Regions from separate parts of the Ureibacillus sp. FSL W8-0352 genome, predicted to be linked through region 1. Evidence: riboswitches for the same ligand, from Rfam matches in the RefSeq annotation. Region 1 holds a riboswitch; each other region holds the start of a gene.

The links. Region 1 has a riboswitch for cobalamin ahead of NST98_RS04230 (glutaredoxin family protein). Riboswitches for the same ligand answer to the same signal wherever they lie in the genome.
Region 2: linked by a shared signal. The riboswitch ahead of NST98_RS10255 ((2Fe-2S) ferredoxin domain-containing protein) and the one ahead of NST98_RS04230 (glutaredoxin family protein) in region 1 are both predicted to bind cobalamin.
Region 3: linked by a shared signal. The riboswitch ahead of NST98_RS07570 (MATE family efflux transporter) and the one ahead of NST98_RS04230 (glutaredoxin family protein) in region 1 are both predicted to bind cobalamin.
Region 4: linked by a shared signal. The riboswitch ahead of cobT (nicotinate-nucleotide--dimethylbenzimidazole phosphoribosyltransferase) and the one ahead of NST98_RS04230 (glutaredoxin family protein) in region 1 are both predicted to bind cobalamin.

Annotation. Positions count from the first base shown of each region.
Region 1 is NZ_JBBOQT010000001.1:834,485-840,624, reverse strand. It holds gene NST98_RS04250 (bifunctional adenosylcobinamide kinase/adenosylcobinamide-phosphate guanylyltransferase) at 1-99, shown strand, start outside; gene cobS (adenosylcobinamide-GDP ribazoletransferase) at 111-884, shown strand; gene NST98_RS04240 (histidine phosphatase family protein) at 857-1,453, shown strand; gene NST98_RS04235 (bifunctional adenosylcobinamide kinase/adenosylcobinamide-phosphate guanylyltransferase) at 1,405-1,818, shown strand; cobalamin riboswitch at 1,938-2,124, shown strand; gene NST98_RS04230 (glutaredoxin family protein) at 2,260-2,490, shown strand; gene nrdI (class Ib ribonucleoside-diphosphate reductase assembly flavoprotein NrdI) at 2,487-2,852, shown strand; gene nrdE (class 1b ribonucleoside-diphosphate reductase subunit alpha) at 2,855-4,948, shown strand; gene nrdF (class 1b ribonucleoside-diphosphate reductase subunit beta) at 4,936-5,916, shown strand; gene NST98_RS04210 (heme oxygenase) at 5,997-6,140, shown strand, end outside.
Region 2 is NZ_JBBOQT010000001.1:2,002,469-2,008,608, forward strand. It holds partial or broken gene NST98_RS10230 (IS4 family transposase) at 1-324, opposite strand, end outside; gene NST98_RS10235 (energy-coupling factor ABC transporter ATP-binding protein) at 683-1,528, opposite strand; gene cbiQ (cobalt ECF transporter T component CbiQ) at 1,705-2,262, opposite strand; gene NST98_RS10245 (energy-coupling factor ABC transporter substrate-binding protein) at 2,259-2,543, opposite strand; partial or broken gene NST98_RS10250 (energy-coupling factor ABC transporter permease) at 2,545-3,283, opposite strand; gene NST98_RS10255 ((2Fe-2S) ferredoxin domain-containing protein) at 3,280-3,678, opposite strand; cobalamin riboswitch at 3,804-3,995, opposite strand; gene rraA (ribonuclease E activity regulator RraA) at 4,055-4,540, opposite strand; partial or broken gene NST98_RS17320 (transposase) at 4,595-5,850, opposite strand; gene ltrA (group II intron reverse transcriptase/maturase) at 5,965-6,140, opposite strand, start outside.
Region 3 is NZ_JBBOQT010000001.1:1,467,197-1,473,336, forward strand. It holds gene NST98_RS07555 (response regulator) at 1-307, shown strand, start outside; gene NST98_RS07560 (hypothetical protein) at 622-747, opposite strand; gene NST98_RS07565 (ISL3 family transposase) at 902-2,176, opposite strand; gene NST98_RS07570 (MATE family efflux transporter) at 2,336-3,661, opposite strand; cobalamin riboswitch at 3,856-4,050, opposite strand; gene ytaF (sporulation membrane protein YtaF) at 4,266-4,901, shown strand; gene rarD (EamA family transporter RarD) at 5,032-5,961, opposite strand.
Region 4 is NZ_JBBOQT010000001.1:1,477,276-1,483,415, forward strand. It holds gene NST98_RS07595 (ABC transporter ATP-binding protein) at 1-1,572, opposite strand, end outside; cobalamin riboswitch at 1,645-1,817, shown strand; gene cobT (nicotinate-nucleotide--dimethylbenzimidazole phosphoribosyltransferase) at 1,909-2,982, shown strand; gene NST98_RS07605 (hypothetical protein) at 3,056-3,199, opposite strand; gene NST98_RS07610 (hypothetical protein) at 3,697-3,840, opposite strand; partial or broken gene NST98_RS07615 (GTP pyrophosphokinase) at 4,301-5,022, opposite strand; gene NST98_RS07620 (SOS response-associated peptidase) at 5,146-5,820, opposite strand; gene NST98_RS07625 (PQQ-dependent sugar dehydrogenase) at 5,920-6,140, opposite strand, start outside.

The DNA.
Region 1 (6,140 bases):
CTATATCGAAAACTCCTCGGAACTCTTCATCAATGGATTGTCTCAATTTGTGATGAAGCATATGAGTTGGATTATGGTATTCGCGTACGCAGAAAATAGGCGGTGTTTTTGTGAAAAATATTATTGTAGGGTTATTATTATCTCTTCAATTTTTTACTTCTTTCCCCATTCGGAAGACACTTCCAATGAATAATAAAACTGTTACAGCGATGTTTGGCACAATGCCTTTCATTAGCTTCTTTATGGGGGTAATCGTTGTACTTGTCATTCTACTGAATGATGTTTATTTCAATTTTACTCCACTTTTCTTAGCAATTATCATTGTCATTATCAATATTATGATGACGGGTGGGTTGCATCTCGATGGTTGGATCGATTTAAGCGATGCTTATTTTTCTTATAGAGATAAAGAAAAACGACTAGAAATATTAAGCGATTCCCGTATTGGAGCTTTTGGTGCTATTAATCTAGTGCTCATTGTTCTACTAAAAATCGGCATATTTTATGAGTATTTACATCAGCGCCCAACAAACTTTTATTTATTTTTTATCATCATACCTGTCTTATGTCGATTAGCAATATTGATTTATTTCAATCTGTCAGTAAATGTGAAGGAATCTGGATTGGCAGCCTACTTTAAAAAACATGTGAAGGCAAAATCGTTATGGATTTATATTGCGTGTTATATATTCATTATCCTCATAACAGGTTTTGTGTTAAATGAATATAAACTATTTGTTTTAACATTTAGCATGTTTGTGATGACTTGGATTTATCGGCATTGGACATATCGCCATTTTGGCGGAATGACGGGAGACTTGCTAGGTGCTTTATATGAAGGGATGGAATTGGCATTATGGGGAATGCTGTTACTGTTCATTTAATTCGGCATGAAAAAACGAAAGCGAATTTAGAGCGAAAATATATTGGATGGACGAATGAATCGATATACATACAAACAGCAAATTGTCAAGTACCGATTCATACTAAGGATGTATTTGGCAGTGACTTAAAGCGCTGCATAGAAACAGCGCAACTTTATTTCCCCGAGGCAAAATACCATCCTTTTTTTCAATTAAGGGAATTACATTTTGGAGATTTTGAAATGAAAACTTATGATGAATTAAAAGATAATCCAGCGTATCGGCAGTGGATTGATTCACCAGAGAAAGCTGCGCCACCAAATGGTGAATCTTTTGTTTCGTTTAAAGAACGGATTTTAAATTGTTTTCATCAAATCGTGAGCTGTGGTGGAGAATATGTGTTTGTCGTCCACGGTGGTGTCATTCGTGTTATCCTATCGAAATTTCAAAAAGAGAAAAGTTTTCAAGATGTTAATGCACAGCATCGGATGATTTATACCCTATGTTGGGACGATATTGAATCTTTGAAAGGGGGAAGAGAATGCAATCAGTTATTGGAGGCGCCTATAATGGTAAACGAAAATTTGTAAGTAACATGTTAAAAGAAATAGGTGCGAATCGCTGTTATTTTTATGAAGGCGAAATACCGGAAGGCCCTTTTACAAAAGATGAATACGTTATTATAGGTAGTTTTGAAAAAATGATTTTGCTCGTCCCGGATTTATCGGAAGATGAAATCGTATCACAAATAATGGGGAAATTAATGAATTTAGATTATAAGACAAACCTAATTTGTATTTGTACGGATATCGGACGTGGAATAGTGCCGCTTTCAAAAGAGGATCGTCATTTGAGAGATACTTGTGGTAGATTGTATCAACAACTTTTTGAGAAAAGTGAGAAAGTCATTCGCGTTTGGTATGGTATTCCTGAGATATTAAAAGAGGAAAATTAACCAACCGTTCTTAAGTTCTACGTATCGAGTGAATGATTTTAGTAGATACTGTATCATTTACCAAATAAGCTTGTAATTAACAATACTACATGTTACAATGAAACACGAAAACACAATATATAGCATTTCGTTTATTAGGTTCTACTATATATAGTAGATTAAAAGGGAAGTCAGTGAAAATCTGACGCTGTCCCCGCAACTGTAATTGCTGACGAAAAGTTCAAATCCACTGTACAAATTTGTATGGGAAGGGAACTTGGAGGATGAAGCATAAGCCAGGAGACCTGCCTAATAAACGTGAATTGCTCATTTCTTCGGGGGCTAGGAAATGGAAGCAAGACGGTCCATTTCCTAGTACCTGACTGTTTCCATTTCAAAGCCATACCGAAAAAGGTATGGCTTTTTTATTTTCATAAAAGAATGGTAGAAAGGGAGAAGGAAATGAAATTATATTCAAAAAAAGTTTGCCCAAAATGTTTGTTGATGAAATACGAATTAAATCAACTTGGTTATGAAGGGAAATATGAAGAAATTTTGATTGATCACAATGAAGAAGCGAAAGAAAAATTATTGAATGCTGGATTCCTTTCTGTCCCTGTAATCGAAATCGATGGAGAGCTAATGGATAACATAGAAAATATAAAAAAATTCATTAGCAGGATCACAGTATGATTGCTTATGCTTCTCGAACGGGCAACGTGCGTTTTATCGTTCATCAATTAGAATTACCCCACATTGAAATTCGCGATGATCTTATTTTGAATGAACCCTTCTTATTGTTCACCTATACCGATGGATTAGGCGAAGTACCACGAAACGTGGAAACGTTTTTACAACATAATGTTCGTTTCTGTAAGGGTGTTATTGCAAGTGGGAACTCGAATTTCGGCCATGCTTATTTTTGCCGTTCTGCTCATTTGATTAACGAAAGGTACGGAATTCCCATTGTTCAAAAGATAGAATTACGCGGATTTCAGAAAAATTATGATGCCATAATTGATTATTATAACAGAGTAATTCAAAAGGAGATTTAGTGATGAAAAGCTATTTAACTTTGAATAATGAAATTTTGAATCACTACCACCAAACAGGAAAAATTGATTTAGAGAAAGATCGAGAGGCTACTCGTCAATATTTTATCGAACATGTTAATCAGAAAATGCGGAAGTTTTCTAGTTTGGAAGAAAAGATTCGCTTTTTCATTGAAGAAGGATATTATGAGAAAGAATTTTTACAAAAATATTCTTTCGAATTTATAAATAAAATTTTTGACATTGCGTATTCTTATCGTTTTCGATTTCAAACATTTATGAGCGCGAGCAAATTTTTTGAAAGTTACGCAATGAAAAGTCGAGATGGAAAAGAAATTTTAGAAACTTATGAGGATCGGATGAGCATTATCGCCTTATATTTAGCGAATGGTGATGAATTGTTGGCAGAAAAAGCAATTCGTGCGATGATGGAGGCTTTTCAACCAGCAACACCAACCACACTGAATAGCGGTAAAAAAGCGCGTGGGGAATTGGTAAGTTGTTTTAAATTATCCATGGATGATTCGATGAATAGCATTGCAGAAAACCTCGGTTATTGTTTAGAACTCTCAAGGCTTGGCGGAGGGGTAGGGGTAAATTTAACGGATTTAAGACCTTTGGGTGATCCGATAAAAGGTATCGCCAATCGGGCAAGCGGTGTTATGCCCGTTGCAAAATTATTAGAAAATGCCTTTTCTTATTCCAATCAATTAGGACAACGGAATGGTTCAGGTGTTGCTTATTTAAATATTTTCCACGCGGATATTGAAGAATTTATTTCTTCTAAGAAGCCGAATGCCGACGAAAAAATTCGGTTACAAACTTTATCGACTGGTGTCATTATTCCAGATATATTTTTTGAACTGATGAAAAAAGATGAAGATATCGTTCTTTTTAGTCCTTATGATATTTATCGAGAATACGGAAAAAGAATGTCTGAAATAAGCATAACGGAAATGTACGGGGAGTTGTTGAACAACCCAAATATACGAAAGTTAAAGCAAATCAATGCTAGAAAACTATATACGGAAATCAAAAAGAGCCAATTCGAATCCGGATATCCTTTTGAAATATTTGATGATAATGTAAATAAACAACATCCACTAAAAAAACTTGGAAGAGTCAAAATGTCCAACCTCTGTACTGAAATTTTACAAGTTCAACAAACGAGCATCATTAATGATCAAGATACACCAAATGAATATGGATTAGACGTATCTTGCAATCTTGGATCATTAGATATTCACCATGCGACAAAGTTTCATGATTTTGAAGAGTTAGTAGATACAGCCATGCGTTTGTTAACACAAGTGTCTTTAATGACCAATATAAAAAACGTTCCATCTGTAAAAAAAGCAAACCAGATGATGCATTCTGTCGGATTAGGTGTTATGAATTTGCACGGACATCTTGTAACTCAAAATATATTATATGGTTCAAAAGAATCAATTGAATTTATCGATTACTTTATGGAAGCATTGAACTTCTTTTCATTAAAAGCATCGATGCTACTTGCGAAAGAAAAAGGTGAAACTTTTTACGGATTTGAAATAAGCGAATATGCAAATGGTCATTATTTTGAAAAGTACGTGAATAAATTGGAAAAGGAACCTAGTGAATTGGTGAAAAAAGCTTTAGGTAATGTTCCAATCATTACAAAAGAAATGTGGAGAAAATTGAAAGAAGATATAATGAAATACGGATTATTTAATGCTTATCGGTTAGCAATCGCACCAACCGGCTCGATTTCTTACGTTCGTTCTTGCACGGCATCCATTGCACCCATTACTGAGCGAGTAGAGATACGAGATTATGCAGATAGCCGCACGATTTATCCAATGCCATTTTTAAATAATGACAATCAACATTTATACGTAGAAGCATATGACATGAATGTCTATAAAATCATTGATTTATATGTCGCTGCACAAAAGCATGTTGATCAAGGTATCTCAATGACTTTATATGTAACAGACAAGTGGACGACGGAACAATTAGCGAAAGCCTATATTTATGCTTGGATGCGAGGAATCAAAACGGTCTATTATGTACGCCAACGATTACAATCACTGGAGGAATGTGTAGCATGTACAATTTAACATACGAAGCAGTCAATTGGAATCAGTCAGCAAGCAGTCTTGCTAAAATTTTTTGGGATCAACAATGGAAACAAATGTGGTTTCCAGAAGAAATTGCAGTTTCAAAGGATATTCAACAATGGAGAAATTTTGAGCATCAAGAAACATACAAAAAAGTGTTTGGTGGACTGACGCTGCTCGATACAATTCAAACAAATATCGGGATGAATGAAATAGCAAAATACAATCCCAATTTACAAGAAAAAGCTGTATTAACGGTATTTGGTGCCTTTGAAGCCATTCATGCGAAATCCTATTCGTATATTTTTACAACCCTTTGTCATAACGACGAAATCGAAGAAATTTTTCAATGGGTAAAAAAGAATCAACAATTACAATATAAGGCTTCAAAAATTGCAAATATATATATGTCTATTAAGGATAATGATTTAGTTAGCCTATGGAAAGCAATGTTTGCTTCCGTCATGCTCGAATCCTTTTTATTTTATTCTGGTTTTTTCTATCCGCTTTATTTAGGGGGACAAGGCATTTTAAGGAACAGCGCGGAGGTGATTTCGCTAATATTGAGGGACGAATCCATTCATGGGGTGGCTGTTGGAATATTCGCACAAAACATTTTTAATCAATTTTCTAAAGAACAACAAGATGAATTAAAAAATTGGGGCTATGAATTATTGCTAGATTTATATGATAATGAATTGCGTTATACAGATGAAATTTATCGAGGAACAGGTTTGGAAGATGAGGTGAAGGCATATATCCGCTATAATGGGAATAAAGCATTAATGAATTTAGGGTTCGATACAATGTTTCCAGAAGAAGAAATTCATCCAATTGTGATGAATGGAATACGAAATGAAGGTTCCACATATGATTTCTTTTCTCAAAAGGGTTCCACATATGCCTTAGCAAAAGTAGAGCCTATCACGGATGAAACGTTCCATTTTGATATTTTACTAGATGATTGAGGGCTATAAATTGCAGTTCGAATAAAATCATGTTCTAATAATTACAATGATTTCAAAAATATAAAAGGAGTTTTGTATATATGTATACAGTTACTAATCGAATAAAAGTGAAAAAAGGCTTGGCAAAAAAGATGGCACCACTCTTCACGCAACCTGGTCCATTATTAACGTTTAAAGGATTTCGTAAAGTAGAAGTACTCGTAAGTACACAATTTGAAGACTAC
Region 2 (6,140 bases), 1.2 Mb from region 1:
TCAACAATAAACACCTTCACTCTGTTGTTTGATGTAAGCTTTTTTATACGTCCAGTAAGATCTTGACATAAGGAAAGTAAAAAAGTTCGCCAAGCATAAGTAGATGAATTTAGAAAACGGTAGATCGTATCTTTTTTAGGTAAGTCCACGGCTTTCTTACTTTGAAGTGCTTGAAACCAATTTTTATCGGAAAATAGATAAGCATGAATAACCAAATCCCTTAGTAATTCTCGCTTTTCTCAAATGTTTGCCTATATTTAATTCAGAAAATCTTCGTTCAAGTTCTTTTGGTAGTTGTGCAAAAGTATCTTTTTTCGTTATCATAATGGTGACACCTTCTTTGGTATTTGGTTTGTTCACCATAATTTTACCAAAAGATAGGTGTCTTTTTCTTTTAAAAAAATAAAATCAATAAAAAACAAGAGAAATAATGAAAGACGATATAAAACAGTCATATCAAGAGTTGCAATAAGATATTACTCTGCGAAAGTTGAGTTATAAATATTTCCCAGCAACATACTCTTACGAAAAGGGGCAAAGCCCCTTTACTTATGACTTTTAAAACCGTTTTCTTTTAGACTCACGCTATACATGTAACAATCACATGGTAAAGTCATTTAATACCGATGATTCTTTCTGTTTCTGCAAGTCTTTTCTTGTTATAAATGAAAAAACTTAAACACTATATCACTTTTTCACTAATACGGAGGTTTGTGCGCTCAACCATTCTCATCCATTGTTTCATTTCTTCCACATTTCGCGGGATGCGCGTATCGTGTGGAAACAATGTTTTCCATACAGAAGCAAGCAGCGGAACACCAAGACGCCATTTTTGCAATTGATGCTGCCTTGCAAATACGTCTTGCGGTGATCCTTGCATGACAATTTGTCCGTCATGCATGACAAACACGATATCTGCCCACTCTAAGACAAAATCAAAATCATGAGTAGCGATCAAAACTGTCGTGCCAGCTCGATGAATATCGTTAATCTTCTCGACAAACCTCTCGATTTGCAGGCGATCTAAATATGCCGTCGGCTCATCGAGCACTAATAATTTCGGATTCATCACCATTATGGCGGCAAGCGTCAGCCATTTTTTTTGACCGAGACTTAAATGATGAATGGGCTTGTCCAACCATGAACGTAATCCAAACTCGTCCAGCGCTTTTTCAATGAGCTCGTCCATCTCATGTTTTTTCATTCCTAAATGGTGCAGGCCAAACGCCAGCTCATCACGTACCAACGGCGCAACAAGCTGGTGTTCCGGATTTTGAAAAACGATGCCGACCTCTTTCCGCCATTTTTGCAATGTTTGACGCCGATAATCCATCTTCTCTCCATTCCAATAGATGTCTCCGGAGTCGGGCCGCAACAGCCCGTTCGCATGTAAAAATAACGTTGTCTTGCCGCATCCGTTATGACCGATAAGTGCGCATTTTTTTCCAGTGGGAACATGAAGACTTAATCCTTTTAACACGCATGGTCCGTTCGGATACGTATAATATACTTCGTCCATTTTCAGCATTGCCTGCTGCCCTCCTATCATCCAAGCCGTAGAAGCAAACATATGCCGATGGCTGCTTCCCACAGATAACATTTATTTTTTTCGTTATATGTTTCCACATGAACATAGGTCATTTCATCGGAAACTCCGCGTGCCCATAAAGCAAGGCGCAACACTTCATAGGAATGCCATATTTTTTAAAAAAGCTGGAACACCAACATCCCACCATGCCGCCAATGGTTTCCTCCATTTCTTGCTTTCATTGCTACGTATAGCTCTTCTGCTGCTTTCTCGAAAACAAATACAAACCTATACATAAAAAACAACAACTCAATGATAATGGATGGTACTTTCATTCGTTTGAGCACATACAATATCTCTGGAAACGGGGTAGTCACCAAGAGAAAAAATAAGCAAGACCATGCCGCGACCGAACGAGAGAGCAAAGACATTGCGATGAAAATTTGCGAACGGTCAATGGAAACATGAAAAGATTTGTCTATCGAAACAAGCAAAGCTGGAAAACTCATCATCAGAAACAATGCCACGACTCTGAGGGCTTTGGCGTACACCTTCCACGAAACACGCGCATAACCGATAATCCAAATGGCAAGCCAAATCGTCATCATTACTTGCGTTTTCCAGTTTCCTGTGATGGCCATCATTAATAACAGAAGCGCAAATATCACTTTTTGTTCGGGGCGTATTGTCCGCAGGCGGTTATCGTAAGCGATGGTGTCAAACTGCCGGATCATTTTGCTTCCTCTTTTCGGTTCGCCCGGCCTTTATAGACGCCGATAATATAGCCAATAATTCCGGCACCGATTGCCGCCTGCACAGAAAACAGAAACGTTTCCACCTCTCCGCCTGGCGGCTCAAATATGGTTTCCATCCAAGGTTGATAATGAGGAGCGAGCTTCTGAATCATTTTTTCCGCCTGGCCATCCGTGCCGCCAAAATCAGAGTGATGAATGAACAATAACGGCGCTACTACCAGTAAAACAGCAATAGCAAGAAGAAAAAGACTTCGCTTCATATTACACTCCCCTCTCTAACTGATTTAGTTCGCCGCTACTGTAAGTGGTTAAGAAATTCCAAACGACGACCGTAAGCAGCCCTTCTGTAATCGCCAGTGGTATTTGCGTGATAGCAAAAATGCCGGCAAATTTGGCAAACGAAGCGAAAACCCCACCTGTCGCATCCGGGAACGCCAGCGCTAATTGCAATGAGGTGACAACATATGTGGCCAAATCAGAGAAAAATGCAGCGAAAAAAATCGTCCAGCGTCGCGATATATTCTATTTTTTTCTAAAACGATAAATGCCGTAAGCCACAAGCGGGCCGACGTGCCATGGACATGGCATTTGCCCCTAATGTCGTCAATCCGCCATGTGCCAGCAATAACGCTTGAAACAGCAATAAAATGCTTCCCATCACTACCATCGTCCATGGGCCAAACAGCACCGCACCGAGTCCTACCCCCGTTGGATGTGAGCTGCTCCCAGTAACGGATGGAATTTTTAAGGCGGACAGCACAAACGTAAATGCCCCGGACAGCGCAATGAGCAGCTTTAGTTCCGGATGCTCGCGTGTAATCCGAATTAGTGAACGCATACCGATGATCAAAAATGGCAAAAAAACAAGCCACCAAAAAATCGCCCATCCAACAGGCAAAAATCCTTCCATAATATGCATCGCAAATGCCGATGTGCTGCCGGTAAACGTAAAATAGACGACTAAACCGCAAAGGAAAAGGGCGACTTTCCATTTTTTCATGCTTTCGTTCCTCCCGTTGCTTTACATAATTTCGAGATTCCTAGAGGGGCGTTTGATTGTTTTGACATCATCAATCCTTGCTTCTCTTCATAACGGTACGTTATCGTTTCTTCCAACCATTCCCCATCTCGCAAATGCCTTCGCACAAGCTCCCTTGCTTTTTCCGGCGTCACACCGTTGTACCATACGCCTTCAGGGTAAACGATGACTACACACGCGTCTTGGCAACGGCCATTGCAGCGAGTCCGCGTCGTATGTACAATGCCATCTAACTCCAGCATCGCGATTTCTTCGCGGATGGCAAGCGTTACTTCTTCTCCCCCTTTACGCATGCAGCTGCCTCCATTGCAAATCAGCACATGATGTTTCATTCCGATTAAGTTCCATGTTGTCATGTTGAGTCTCTCCTTTTTTGCAAAATAAAAAGCACCTCTATACGCAGAGGTGCAGAAAAATGCATACAAATATAGAAAAAAAAGTATACCATTCTCCCGCACGTCTACCTATAATCCCGTAGGTATCCGTCCGAACAAATAAGGCAGGTCTCCTGACTTAGGATCATCGCTTTATTGCGCCTTCCCGAAGTTTCCTTCAGTGACATGATGCAACAAAGCTCCCCATCACAGTGGCGGGTACCGTGACGGATTTTCACCGTACTTCCCTTTTAAGCCTATTCTCTAATGAGAAAGGCACCTTATTTGTTTGGCATATAATGTCGATTTTTCAAAGAACATTTCTGTTATTCATAGTAGTACAAATTTTCAAACATCGTCAACCACTTTTTTTCAATAAGTCCGTTTTCGCCAATACAATCCCGTCTTGATCAGCGTACACATAGGCGCCTGGCTCCCAACGAACGTCGCCAAATTCGAGCGCAATGTCCCGTTTTCCCTTTCCTTCTTTTTTGCTTTTCACCGGGCAAGTGCCAATCGCCATCACCCCAAGCGGCATATTGGCGATTTCTGCGGAATCGCGAATGCATCCGTGAATAATCACCCCGGCAAGCCCGCGCTCACAAGCGATCTGGGCAAGACGGTCTCCGAGCAGCGCGCAATTTCGCGAACCTTTTCCGTCTACGACCAATACGGTGCCCGCTGGAACAGTTTCGAGCGCCTCACGAACGAGCACATTATCTTCAAATACATCGACCGTCGCGATCGGTCCGGAAAATTCCGCTTTGCCGCCGTAAGATTGCATCGGCAGCTGGCATACTTGCAATTCACTTAAAAATTCATCGCATAAATCAGCTGTTTTCATCACAATCTCCTCCTTGCCATGTCTTATATTTGACATCCTTTGTCAAAACTCCTTCTGCTGGACTCCACGGTATCGTGTTAAACGAAGACCGTGGAGTTCTTTGCTTTCGGCGAAACTTCGCTCAATCGTCGATGGACGTACCGATCGCAACACTTTTCCTCTCATCGATAATCGTTGTTTCCGCATTCGTTCGTAGATATCTTGATGAACGGAAACTCGAAATACACGATCCTTTGCGCCTTTTGCGGCAGGACATCCCACACAACTTCCTTTTACTGCTGGTTTGTACTCATGATATCCAGAACGGGTGGACGTGGAATACGTGAACTTTACGCCACAGGGACACGCATACACATCGTCTGTGACTTGCTGGAACTTTACGGAACGACAATCGGGATGTTCCTTTCGATGAAAACGTCGATACGACATATACGCCAAAATCCCTTTTTTCTCTAATTCTCTTGCTAGTCGGGCGTTATAATAGCCAGCGTCTAACACGATTTCTTTAGGAGAATATCCTACTCGATGTTGAACACGCTCGATTCGCTCCATCAAAATACGATGACCAGGCACGGTGGCGGCAGTCACGTAAGCATCCAAAATAAAATTATGCAAGGTGTCAACGATTCGATGATCGTGGAACGCAAAGAGACCACGCGGATCATGTTTGACCGATAGCCCAGCATCTGGATCTGTGACGCTACAGATCATCTTTTTGGTTACCAGCTTCTCTGCTTTGGGAGCTAACGTTTTTTTCCATGCTGTTGTCGTTTTTCATTGACCAGTTGTAACACGTCCTCGTCTTCTTTCTCCACCATCGTCTGAATCACTTGGATGCGTTTCAGTCTATTGGCGTTCGCTTTTAACTCTGTTTCATCCGTTGCCCATGTCTCTGGAGACAAGAACCCATCTTCTTGAATCCGTTGAAGGACATGATCCAATAACGCTTCCCATACACCGGGATCGACCCGATGGCGAAGAAACTTGGAAACGCTGGAGTGGCAAGGGACTTTATCGGTGGGGGAAATACCTAAAAACCAGCGATATGTGGCGTGTTGCTGGATTTGTTTACAGGTAAACCGAACGGATCGAAACCCTTCCAGATACTGAATCATGAGGATTTTTACAAAAATCAATGGATCAATCGTAGGGCGACCAATGGTACTTGGATAAAATGGTTCAAGTAACTGATATACATGATTCCAATCCATCAATTTGTCGATTTGAACCAAGATATGGTTAGGATCATACATGGATTCATAAGCTTGACGATTTTGTTGAATCTCTAAGTTCGATTGGTAGTAGTACATAAGTGGTTTCTCCTAATCAGTTGTTTTCTCAACATATATCATCGAGTAGGAGGGAGCGATTAACTCCCGTCCTCTCACACCACCGTACGTACGGTTCCGTATACGGCGGTTCAATTAAGATAATTGACGCAAGTTTTCATAACGAGCTTCAAGACTTTTCAGCCCTTGGTTTCTCCAATAGGAGTTACCAAGGGTTCTGTGTAATATTGGACTTTTTGAAATACGCCAATAACTCTTCCGAGTATTTCCCCATTCATACGCTTGCCATTGTGGTACGCCAAGTTGAATAA
Region 3 (6,140 bases), 630 kb from region 1:
GGAAAAAGAAAAATTAACGCAAAAAGATGTAGACACTATGTTGTTAAACAATAAATTCAAGAACAAGCCAGAGGATCCAGACCTGCCTAAAGGGTTGAACCAAGTAACACTTGATAAGATCATCCGTTTCCTCCAAAATCAAAAAGAACCGATTTCCACTGAAGAAGTTGCGGAAGGAATCGGTATTGCACGCGTTACTGCACGAAGATATTTAGACTACCTGGCGAAAATCAAAAAAGTCTCAATCCATGTTCAGTATGGCAGCATCGGAAGACCTGTCAATCGATATATGTTTCATTCTGATTAATCTTGGCTAGAGGTGAAAAACAAACGAAAAAACCATTGAGCTGGACCACTTTTCTCATTTTTATATTGCTAGGACAAATAAATGCTATGTTGGCTTTATCAGGGGAACAGTCATTGCACGTTGAATACTAATGGTGTCAATTTTCTCTTATCGGACATTTTGCTTTTTCAATCGGGACACAGAAAGGCTTTCGAACCCACATTATGAGTTCTCAATAACAACGATTATTCTAGAAACAGGTTCAGAATTTTCCGCCGACTTTGCCTTTCAATGCGTTGAATTTTCAACTTTTACCCCTCCTCCCTTGCTTTCCTTCAACCTATTGTCCGCTCTTTATCTGTTCCTTCGCCATTACCATTTTCAACTTTGCTTTTAAATTTTTTACCCCACTTTTTTAGTGGAATAACTGCCTTGTAATGATCCGTTACAAAATGCCCCATGCTAAACAAAGACACGTGATTTTTTTAAGTAAGCGTCGACGTTTTAAATCGGCAAAATATTTCGGTTCTTTGTCAAATGGTGTTGGTGAATAAATTTTAGTGACATTATTTGGTAATATGTAATCGGATGGCTTAGGGGAAATTCGAGGTTCCCCTAAGCTGTTTTTATTTTCGCTAAGTTTTGGGTAATGAATATTCGGTTTCTAAAGTGATAGAAGGATCGATAACCGAAAGAAATGCGTTTAATCACTTTGATTTTGTTATGAATCCCCTCTAAAATGCCGTTATTATAATCGTACTTTAGCGTATTCTCGACATAATTGATGTATTTGTTGATTGTCTTGATGGCGGTTTTCATATAGCTGGAAACGATATTTTGTTTATTCTCTAATGTTTTCTTTAGGAGCTCAAAGTCTTTGGTTTTGATGTAATGTCGAACGTATTGGTATAACTCATAGGACGCTTTTAATTCAGAATCTAAATCAATGAGATAGTGGAGAATCTCCACCTCACACATATGCTTTTTAAAGCAACGATGATATGTATAGTTCTTATAATCAAGTTTTGTTTGATCTTTCAGAAGGAGCTTCCAGTATTTTTTCAATTTATTGTAATTCTTTTTATCCCGATTCATGACGTTGATGCGCGTTTTGTTTAAAGCTCTGCTAAATAGTTGGAGGATATGGAATTTGTCGAGTACGATTTCCGCTTTAGGGAAAACTTCTTGGATTAAGGAAATATAAGGGCTATACATATCGATGACAATCGTTTTTACCGCATCTCTCGCCTTCTTGGAATACCGTAAGAAATACTCTTTGAGGACAGATAATCTCCGGTCCTCCACGATATCCACAATCTCCCCCGTTTCAGAGTCGCAGAAAATAAAGGACATCGCTCCAGCTGCGGATTTCACTGATTTAAACTCATCAAAACACAAATGCTTTGGAAGGTAGTGAACATTTGGTTGATAGTAGCTATAAAAGCTGTCAATGACACGACTGACAGTGGCATGAGAAACATTATGTTTCATCGCAATATCTTTTTCGGATATTTTATCTTTGGCGTTTAAAGCAATCGATACTTTGGTATTGTTGGAAATACAACAGTTTTTAGCCACGACGCTCGTTTTTAAAGTAAACGTGGAATGACAATGTTTACAGAAATAACGCTGTTTACGCAATTTTAAGTAGGTATGAAAACCTGAAATGCTAGGCATTTTAATGAGAGACGTTTTAAAACCGTGTTTAATGATTTGATCATCGAAGACATGTCCACAAGCATAACAAGCTTTTGGTTGATACGTTAACGTCCCATGAAAGACTTTCGCTTTTACTTTTTTGATTGTTTCGGTAGAACAAAAATTTTCATCAAATGTGATATTTTTGTCTTTTATATTGAGTAGGTTTCGTATAGAATGATGGTGAGACATGTGACACAACTCCTTTGGAAAATGTGTTTTGGCGATTACATTTTACCAGAGTTTTGTCACTGTCTCATTTTTTTGTTCAAAAAAATTGGTGCTGGTTTATACTCACCAACACCAAATATTATAGAGCCAAATCTTTTAAATACAGAAATTTTCATCTTGTCACGTCCATTTTTCCCCTGTTCTCTTGAGAAAGATATTGTTGATAAGCTGTTTTAAATAGAGAATAAGAAATACGCTTCGACCGAGGCAAAAAAAGATAAAAGCTAACCATAATCCATGATTTTCATAGTTTGGGATAAAGAAATAATATGCTATTAGAAATACAATTAGAGATAGAATCATTGAATTTCTTATCGGTCCAGTGTATGTACACCCAGTAAATATTCCATAGTAAACAAGTCCAATTCCGATGGCAAAAGGTAGTATTATAAGCCAGACATAATAGTCATGACTCGTCCCAAGCACACTTTCAATATCCGTAAATGCAGATAGGATTGGTTCCTTAAAAAAGATGAGATTCAATGAGATGATGATGCTCAGTACAACGATACAAACATTCGATATAGATAGCATTTCACTAAAGGCTTTGTCATTTTTCTCTCCAGCATATTTCCCTGCAAACACACTAGAGGCATTGGCTAAACCGTCATACAAATAGCAAATGATATAGTGGATTTGGAAAAGCACAGCATTTGCCGCGAGTACTACTGTTCCAAATTCCGCGCCTTTTGCAATAAACATATTGGTCATGACTAAAAGACAAACCGTTCGAATAAAAAGGTCCGCATTGACCCCTATTATTTTTTTAAAGGTTACCTTATCTAATAGTGTGTTTCTTAATTGGAATATTCTCGTTAAACTTAATTTATTCAATACAAAATAGATTCCAAGAATAAACCCATACGCCTGAGCAATTAACGTTGCATAGGCCACTCCTGCAATAGACATTTCAAAGGCAAAGACGAATACAATATCTAAAATTATATTTATGAGATTCATAGATATTTGTAAAAATAAAGTCTCTTTAACATGTTTCCGTCCCATGAGCCATCCTAAGTTCACATAACCTATTAGCACAAAGGGCGCTCCCCAAATTAATATATTAAAATAGGTTGTTGCATGAATGGCCACTTCTGGTGAGGGTTGATAAATTAAGAGTGCTATGTTTTTTATGGCTGATTGAAATGTAATAAAGAGAATACTCAAAATAAGTGCCATTGCGAAGGGGCGAATAAAAGCATCGTATCGGTCTTTTTCTTTTCGACTTCCCAACGATTGTGCCGAAAAACCGGATGTACTCACTCTTAAAAATCCAAATAGCCAATACATTGTGTTAAAAATGACTGTTCCAATTGCTACTCCGCCAAGATATGATGCATTTTCAAGTCTGCCAACTACAGCGGTATCTACTGCTCCAAGTAGTGGCTGGGTAACCGTTGAAATCATAAAAGGGATGGCTAACAGTAGATATTCTTTAAATTTCATAGTTCCCCCCACACACATAATATTGGTCATTTGTAACTGCTTTTGGAATTCAAGAAAATCGCTTTAAGAAAAAGGCAATAAAAAAGGCTATTTAAACCACATTGGTTCAAATGCCCACAAAAGATATATTATTTTAAGTTTCATTAACAGATATACTTTCCGTAAACACTCCTCTCCATATCCCGTGGGTTTTGTGTGTTTTCTTATTATAGGCAGGTCTCCTGACTAACATCATCGCTCTTTGCGTCTTCCCACTATTAAAAGTAGTGACATCATGCAAGTTGCTCTGTATTACAGTGGCGGGTACCGTGTTGGAATTTCACCAAACTTCCCTTTTAAGTTATATCATTGGAATTAATCCATATAACACCTAAATAAGCAATATTAAGTTTCATTTATTATAATACAAAAAAACACAAATGTCTACAATCTTTGTTAGGAATCGATGAGGGTAGTAATAATATTTCTACAGGCCCCTAATCTTACGATAAAAAAGAGAACAAAATGTAATACAAGAACTTCCTCACATCTCCCATAAACATTCATACAATAAGCTTAATCACTAATTAGAGGAGAAAATAGTCTTGCTTTTTTTATTGGATTAATCGTATTAACGGTTGCTGTAAGTTTGGATAGTTTTGGCCTCGGAATTTCTTATGGATTAAGTCGTATTCGCGTTCCATTCATAGCAATATTCATCATCATGTTTTGTTCTGGAATCATGGTTTTAGCATCCATGACTATTGGAAATGTATTAAGTTCGTACTTAACTCCTGAGACTGCAAAAATAATTGGAGGATTCATATTAATTTCCATCGGGCTATTTAATTTAGTGAATGTCATCCGCTCTAAGAAGAGATCACCTGACAATGCTCCAATAAATAAAAGTATTCCACAAGAAAAACAATGGAAAATTCATCTGCAAAAATTAGGGATCATTATTACCATTTTAAAAGAACCACAAGAAGCGGATTTAGATAACTCGGGTGTTATTTCAAAAAAAGAAGCCTTTTTACTTGGTTTGGCCCTATCATTAGATGCTTTTAGTACTGGACTTGGTGCTGCGATGCTCGGCTATCCACCCCTTATATGTGCCATATTCGTTGCCATTATGAGTGGATTGTGTGTTTCCATTGGTATTAAATTAGGGGTGTTTTTGTCGCAAAAAAAGTGGGTTCAGCAAGTGGCATTCTTACCACCATTTATATTGATATCGCTTGGGCTTGCGAGCTTTTTATAGGAAATATACGAAACATTTTATAAGATAAAAAAACCCCTTCTTGACCATTCGAGAAAGGGTTTAATTTCGTTCTAAGAATCGTATTTGTATTGAACTTCATTAATGAAATAAGGATACACAACAATCTTTTCTAAATGCCGCCTACATTTGGATCTCCTGTTGGTTCTTTTCGTTTTTTTATGATTTGACGAATAGTTGGGAAAGTAAAAATAGCTATGGCTAGCCAGATACATGCAAAAGTGATGGCATGATCTATTGTAAATGACTCTCCAAACATAAGTACGCCAAGAATTAAACTAATGGTTGGGGCAATATATTGTATGAACCCGACCATATAAAGTGGAATCTTTTGCGCCCCCATACCAAACCATAAAAGAGGCAAAGCTGTAACGATACCGGATCCGAGTAAAAATAAATCATTTTTCACAGACCCAACTAAAAAACTGTGCTGATCATTAACTCCTAAATACGCTAAAAATAATAGCGCAAAGGGGACCGCAAATAAAGTTTCTAATAATAGGCCTAACATCGAATCTACTTTTATTAATTTTTTAGCCAGTCCATAAAAACCAAAAGATAGTGCTAATACGAGTGCAATCCACGGAAGCTTCCCAATAGATATTGTCATATAAATCACACCGATTCCAGCCAATACGAACGAGACTACCTGCAATTTATTAATTTTTTCACGCAATACAAAAACCCCTAACAAAACAGAGACGAGGGGGTTAATATAGTACCCTAAACTTGCATCGACTATGTGATTTGAATTCACAGCAAATATGTACGTGAGCCAGTTAATACTAATAAATAGAGAAGCAAGAATCAGTCCAAACCATGTCTTTTTCTCACTCATTTCAACTTGAAAGAAGTTTTTTAATTGCTTTCTCTTTAAAATACTCACAATGATTAATACGAAAATCAACGACCAAAGTACACGATGGGCTAATATTTCAAGGGGCGGGACTTCGTCTAAAAACTTCCAGTATATAGGTAGTATCCCCCATACGATATAAGCACCGATTGTAAAGGCAATCCCAATTGTATTTTCACGTTCCATACTTGTTCACCAGTTTCTTATTTTCGAGTATATTAAATACTCCTAAATTGATAAGTAATTATATCATACTCTTGTTATGCTAGTGGAGCTGCTGCTTATATAAGATATATTAGTTTAATTGGTAATGTTGTTGAGTATTATAAATGAAATCCATTAAAAGGATTCATACATTTTTCCCA
Region 4 (6,140 bases), 640 kb from region 1:
AAATTTCGTACTTTCACTATTATTTTCTTTCATATTATTTTGAATGATTTTTTCTGAAATACTATCTACTGCAGACGTTGTATCATCTAACACTAATATTTTTGGCTTTCGAATGAGGGCACGACTCATCGCTAGACGTTGTTTTTGTCCTCCAGATAAATTCGTTGCTCCTTGTGTTAGTTCGTGTTGTTCTTTATAATCTAATTTTTCAACGAATTCAAAAGCATTTGATGCGATTAACGCCTCTTGTATCTCCTTTTTGGATGCATCATTTTTTCCATATTTCAAGTTTTCTTCAATCGTTGTAGAGAATAACGTTGCCTTTTGTAGAGCGAAGGCTAATGAATTTCGTAAAGTTTCAATGTTGTATTGTTGGATTGGAATACCGTCAATGTAAATCGTTCCTTCATCTACATCCATTAAACGGGCAAGCAACTTAATGAGAGTCGATTTCCCACTCCCTGTCATCCCGATAATACCGACCGTACTACCGGCTTTCACTTCAAATGAAATATCTTTTAATACTGGCTCTCCTAGTTTCGTATAAGAAAAACTCACGTGTTCAAATTTCACATCGCCTTTAATTTCTTTAGTAACTGGATTTTTTACATTGGTAATATCCGGGCTTTCCTCTAATACGTCTACAACTCGTTCCGCACTTGGAATGGCACGAGCAATTTGAATAAGTACGTTGCTGGAGCTCATTAAACCGTTCATTATCATCATTAAATAGTTGATAAATGCAACGATTACCCCAATTTCAATTGTACCTGCTTCAACTTTCACTACCCCTAGCATTAGCGCTAAAACAATTCCGATATTTACAACGAACTGAGTAATTGGCATTAACGCAGCTACAACTTGATCTGCTGTCATATTCCGTTTCGTTATGCGATCGTTTACTACTTTAAATTGCTTTACTTGAAACGCCATTCGGTTAAATGCTTTAATGACACGAATTCCTGCAAGGTTTTCTTGTACCCGAGTATTAATTTGGTCCATCGCTTCTTGTACTTTTCGAAACAACACTATCGATAATTTAATAAATACATATAAACTAATGATTAATACTGGAACTACAAAAAATAACACCGGAAATAACTCTCTTGCAGTAAAGAAAACAACGATTACTGCTCCAATAAACATTAAAGGACCACGGACAAAAACTTTTAAAAGCATTATTAATGCTTTTTGTAACATTTCCACGTCATTCGTTAAATTCGTGATCAGCTTACCTAACGTAAATTTATCTTTATTACTATTAGAAAAGTATGTAATCGTTTCATATAAATCTGCTCTTATATCTGTTGCAAAATTTACAGCAGCTTTCGAACTATAATAGCCACAACCAGCCCCGGTAAGCCATCCTATAAAAGCACATAGCAAAATGGCAATAAACATCATAATGATGTAGGATGTGTCATTATTTGCGATTCCTTCATCGATAATTTTGTGAATAATCGTAGGCTGAATTAAATCCATCGCCACCTCTAATACCATCAATAGCGGAGCTAATATAGCAAAATGTTTATATGGTTTTAAATATTTTATAAGCTTTAATGCAGCTACCATTGATAACTCCTCTTCCATATAGATTCTTGAATCCTTGACTATAATACCACTTCATTATACATTTATTTTAAAAGTAAATAGCTGTAATTAGGTGCCCGTTAAGGGAGAATAGGGAATAAAGTGAAAATCTTTAGCGGTCCCACCACTGTAATGGAGAGCAATATGGAAATGCCACTAGGAAACTGGGAAGGCCCATATATGTGATGAACCTAAGCCAGGAGACCTGCCTAATTACGCGTATACATACAGTACGATGGAAAAGTCTGTAGTTTATTTTGTTATGGAATAAACTGCGGACTTTTCCTTTTTTATTAACTGAAATATGGAGGAGATTTTATGGAATTATTAAACGCTACATTAAAACAGATTAAGGGATTAGACAAGAACATTGCGGAACAAGCCCAACAAAAAGTTGATGCTCTTTGTAAACCGTTAAAAAGTTTAGGAAAGTTAGAATCTATCGCAATTCAACTGGCGGGGATTTATAGAAAACTTGAGCTGGATGTAACGAATAAAGCGGTTATTTCATTAGCTGCGGATCATGGAGTCCATGAAGAAAATGTTTCAAATAATCCTCAATTTGTAACAGTAATGCAATCTCTTGGTTTTGCTAAAGGATTTACTGGGGTATGTGTCATTGCAAAGTCTGCTGGAGCTAAAGTGATTCCCGTAGATGTAGGTATAAAAGAAGACTTACCTAAAGATGCAGGGGTCATTATTAAAAAAGTAAAATACGGAACAGACAATATGGCAAAAGGCCCTGCAATGACGAGAGAGGAAGCAATTCAATCGATTGAAGTTGGTATTGAAGTTGCTAATGAACAAATAAAAAATGGTATGAATGTACTTGCCACGGGAGAAATGGGCATTTGCAATACAACTGCTAGCTCCGCAGTTTTATCTGTTTTCCATCAATGTGATCCTTCTATCGTTACGGGAAAAGGAGCTGGTGTAGACAGTATTGAACACAAAATATCGGTCATTCGACAAGCAATTCAAGTAAATCAACCGAACCCTGACGATGCCATTGATGTTCTATCAAAAGTTGGTGGTTTGGAATTAGGTGGGATGGCGGGAGTTGTATTAAGTGCTGCTGCAAATCGAGTACCTGTAGTCATTGATGGGTTTATTTCAACAGTTGCTGCACTCATTGCGTATCAACTAGAACCGAAAGTAAAAGATTATATTATACCTTCTCATTTTTCTGAAGAGCTTGGTGCAAAAATTGCAAATCAAGTGTTAGGGATAGAACCATTGTTACATATGAATATGTGTTTAGGTGAAGGTTCCGGGGCTGCATTAGCATTCCCATTACTTGATGCAGCAAGCGCAATGATGAATCATATGACAACTTTAGAAGAATCCCAACAATATATGCAACAAATTATGTCAAAACAACAATCGATTTAATCGAGTAGGAGGGAGTGATTAGCTCCCGTCCTCTCACACCACCGTACGTACGGTTCCGTATACGGCGGTTCAATTAAGATAATTGACGCAAGTTTTCATAACTTCCGTGAATAGCTGTTCTCTTTATGCCAGTGGTCACTCCACCCTCCAAGAGGACTCCCACGGGATTCACCGCTTCCTTCCTCAAGTGAGGTACTATGTTTTCTGTGTTCATCATGACTCACTGAATGCCAAGGGCTATTCTCTCTTAATTGTTCGGTCCTTCTTAGTAGTTCTAAACCAACTAATACTATGACCTCTGCTGACTTCTGACGGTTCAGCTACTTATCACTAAGTAGGTTATGAAGCGAACTTCACCTATCCGCCAGACCTCCCCGGGTAAGTACATGCACTTTCACACCATCTATCCGCCTCATTTACTCGATATGACCTTCGACAGAAAGAGCTTTGTTTTGTTTCGCAAACTCACTCAATCATACCTAGCCTTATATGAGGTTCGTGTTCCTCGGACCGGTGTTTTGCCTCCAGCTTCCTTCAGATTCCGCGTCACCACGGACACCCTTGCTCTTGGCTAACCTCTACTTCTGTCTTCGGGGTTCGGGACTTACACCCTATAGTTCATGTACATGCCGGGCGCACAATCGAGTAGGAGGGAGTGATTAGCTCCCGTCCTCTCACACCACCGTACGTACGGTTCCGTATACGGCGGTTCAATTAAGATAATTGACGCAAGTTTTCATAACTTCCGTGAATAGCTTGTCTTCTTATGCCAGTGGTCACTCCACCCTCCAAGAGGTCTCCCACGGGATTCACCGCTTCCTTCCTCAAGTGAGGTACTACGTTTTCTGTGTTCATCATGACTCACTGAATGCCAAGGGCTATTCTCTCTTAATTGTTCGGTCCTTCTTAGTAGTTCTAAACCAACTAATACTATGACCTCTGCTGACTTCTGACGGTTCAGCTACTTATCACTAAGTAGGTTATGAAGCGAACTTCACCTATCCGCCAGACCTCCCCGGGTAAGTACATGCACTTTCACACCATCTATCCGCCTCATTTACTCGATATGACCTTCGACAGAAAGAGCTTTGTTTTGTTACGCAAACTCACTCAATCATACCTAGCCTTATATGAGGTTCGTGTTCCTCGGACCGGTGTTTTGCCTCCAGCTTCCTTCAGATTCCGCGTCACCACGGACACCCTTGCTCTTGGCTAACCTCTACTTCTGTCTTCGGGGTTCGGGACTTACACCCTATAGTTCATGTACATGCCGGGCGCACATTAAGAATGGGCTTCCAAGTTATTTGGAAGCCCATTCTTATTTTCTCAAATCTAATAGGTTTACGACGGTTGTTGGTTTATGTATATACTGCGTTAGTTGATTTTCTTGATCCTTTAAAATATTGACCTCTTGATTAATTTTCTCCATTTTTTGATCTAATTCAGCTGCCGTTAATGCCGCATTTTTAATTCTTCTTTTATTCGTTCTGGTATTTGACGATTGTACTTGTAATATATTTTATGCTCTAGACTCGCCCAAAAATCCATTGCAATCGTACGTATTTGCATTTCTACAAACACATTTTCTTTACGGTCCGACATATACACAGGTATTTTCATGACAATATGGAGGCTTTGATAACCATTAGGCTTCGGGTTTTTTATATAATCTTTTATTTCTATCACTTGAATATCTGATTGTTTTTGAATCATTTCACTAATGCGATAAATATCAGAAACAAAAGAGCAAATGATGCGAATGCCTGCAATATCACGAATATTTTCCTTAATAGACTCTAAAGTGAGGGGAATTTTCTTCTTTTCCGCCTTTTTAATGATGCTTTCTACGGTTTTAATTCGTGTATTCACATGCTCTATCGGATTGTATTCATGAGTTAGTCGAAATTCTTCCTTTAATATATTTACTTTCGTTGAAATTTCTTCAAGGGCAAATTTATAAGCCATACCAAAACGAGTCATTTCTGTTCGAACTTGAAGGAACTCATTTGATAGTAGACTTTTTTCTTCTAGTTGCCTCATTTTTTACCCCTCTAATTCAATATTGTTTTGTGATAGAGTGTAATGAAAACGCTATCACAATACTATTATCTCATAAAAATAGAACAATTAATGTGGATAAGCTGTTTCAAATTTGACTCCAATTTATGAAACTTCTTCAATGAGCTCTCTTCCATTGTTTTTAGGAGAATTTACTTTATCGGAAACTGGATAAGCTGTTAACAATTCTGAAGGATACGGCACTAGTAATGTTTTTAATTGATCCCGATTCTGAATTTGGGGATTCAACCAAGTATGTTGATGTTCCTTTGGTAAAATTACTGGCATTCGTTCATGAATTGTCGACATGAATTTATTAGAAGTTGTCGTTAAAATTGTACACGTATGAACAGCTCCGTTAGGACTTTGCCAAGTATCCCACAAACCAGCTACCGCGAAGAGTGAATCGTCTTTCATTTTAATTCGCATAGGGATTTTCGAATTGCCTTCTCTTTTCCATTCATAGAAGGAATCCATTGGGATGATGCATCTTTTACGATAGAAAGATTGTTTAAAGCTTGGTTTTTCATCTACTGTTTCAGATCTTGCATTGATCATTTTAGAAGCAAATTTTTCGTCTTTTGACCACGAAGGAATGAATCCCCACTTTAAATAACCCATTCTGTTTTTACTACCATCATGAATAATAGCAATTACTTGTTGAGAAGGGGCAATATTATAACTTTCCCGATAAAGTTCTTCAGCAATCGCAACTTCCACATCAAATTCTTCAAGTAGTTTTTCATAGGAAGCAAATAAAGTAAACCGACCACACATCATAATCCCTCCATAAACTTATTCAGCTATATTCATCATACATAAAAAGTTGGGGGTATAAACCTTTATAGTGTTTGTTATTAGGTGGATGGTTTTACTTCACTATTCAATATTCGAAATGGCAAGGCGATATAATTTGTCATCATTTTCACGAGGATTTCCTCTACCGTCTGCATTATTCGTAATAAAGTATAAATAATCTCCCTCAATTAGAATGTCGCGAATTCTACCTAGGTTATTCACAACCTCTTTTTGTTCCATTGTATTTAAATTAAATTCTAAAATGGCATTGCCTCGTAATGCTGCAACATATAGTTTATTGT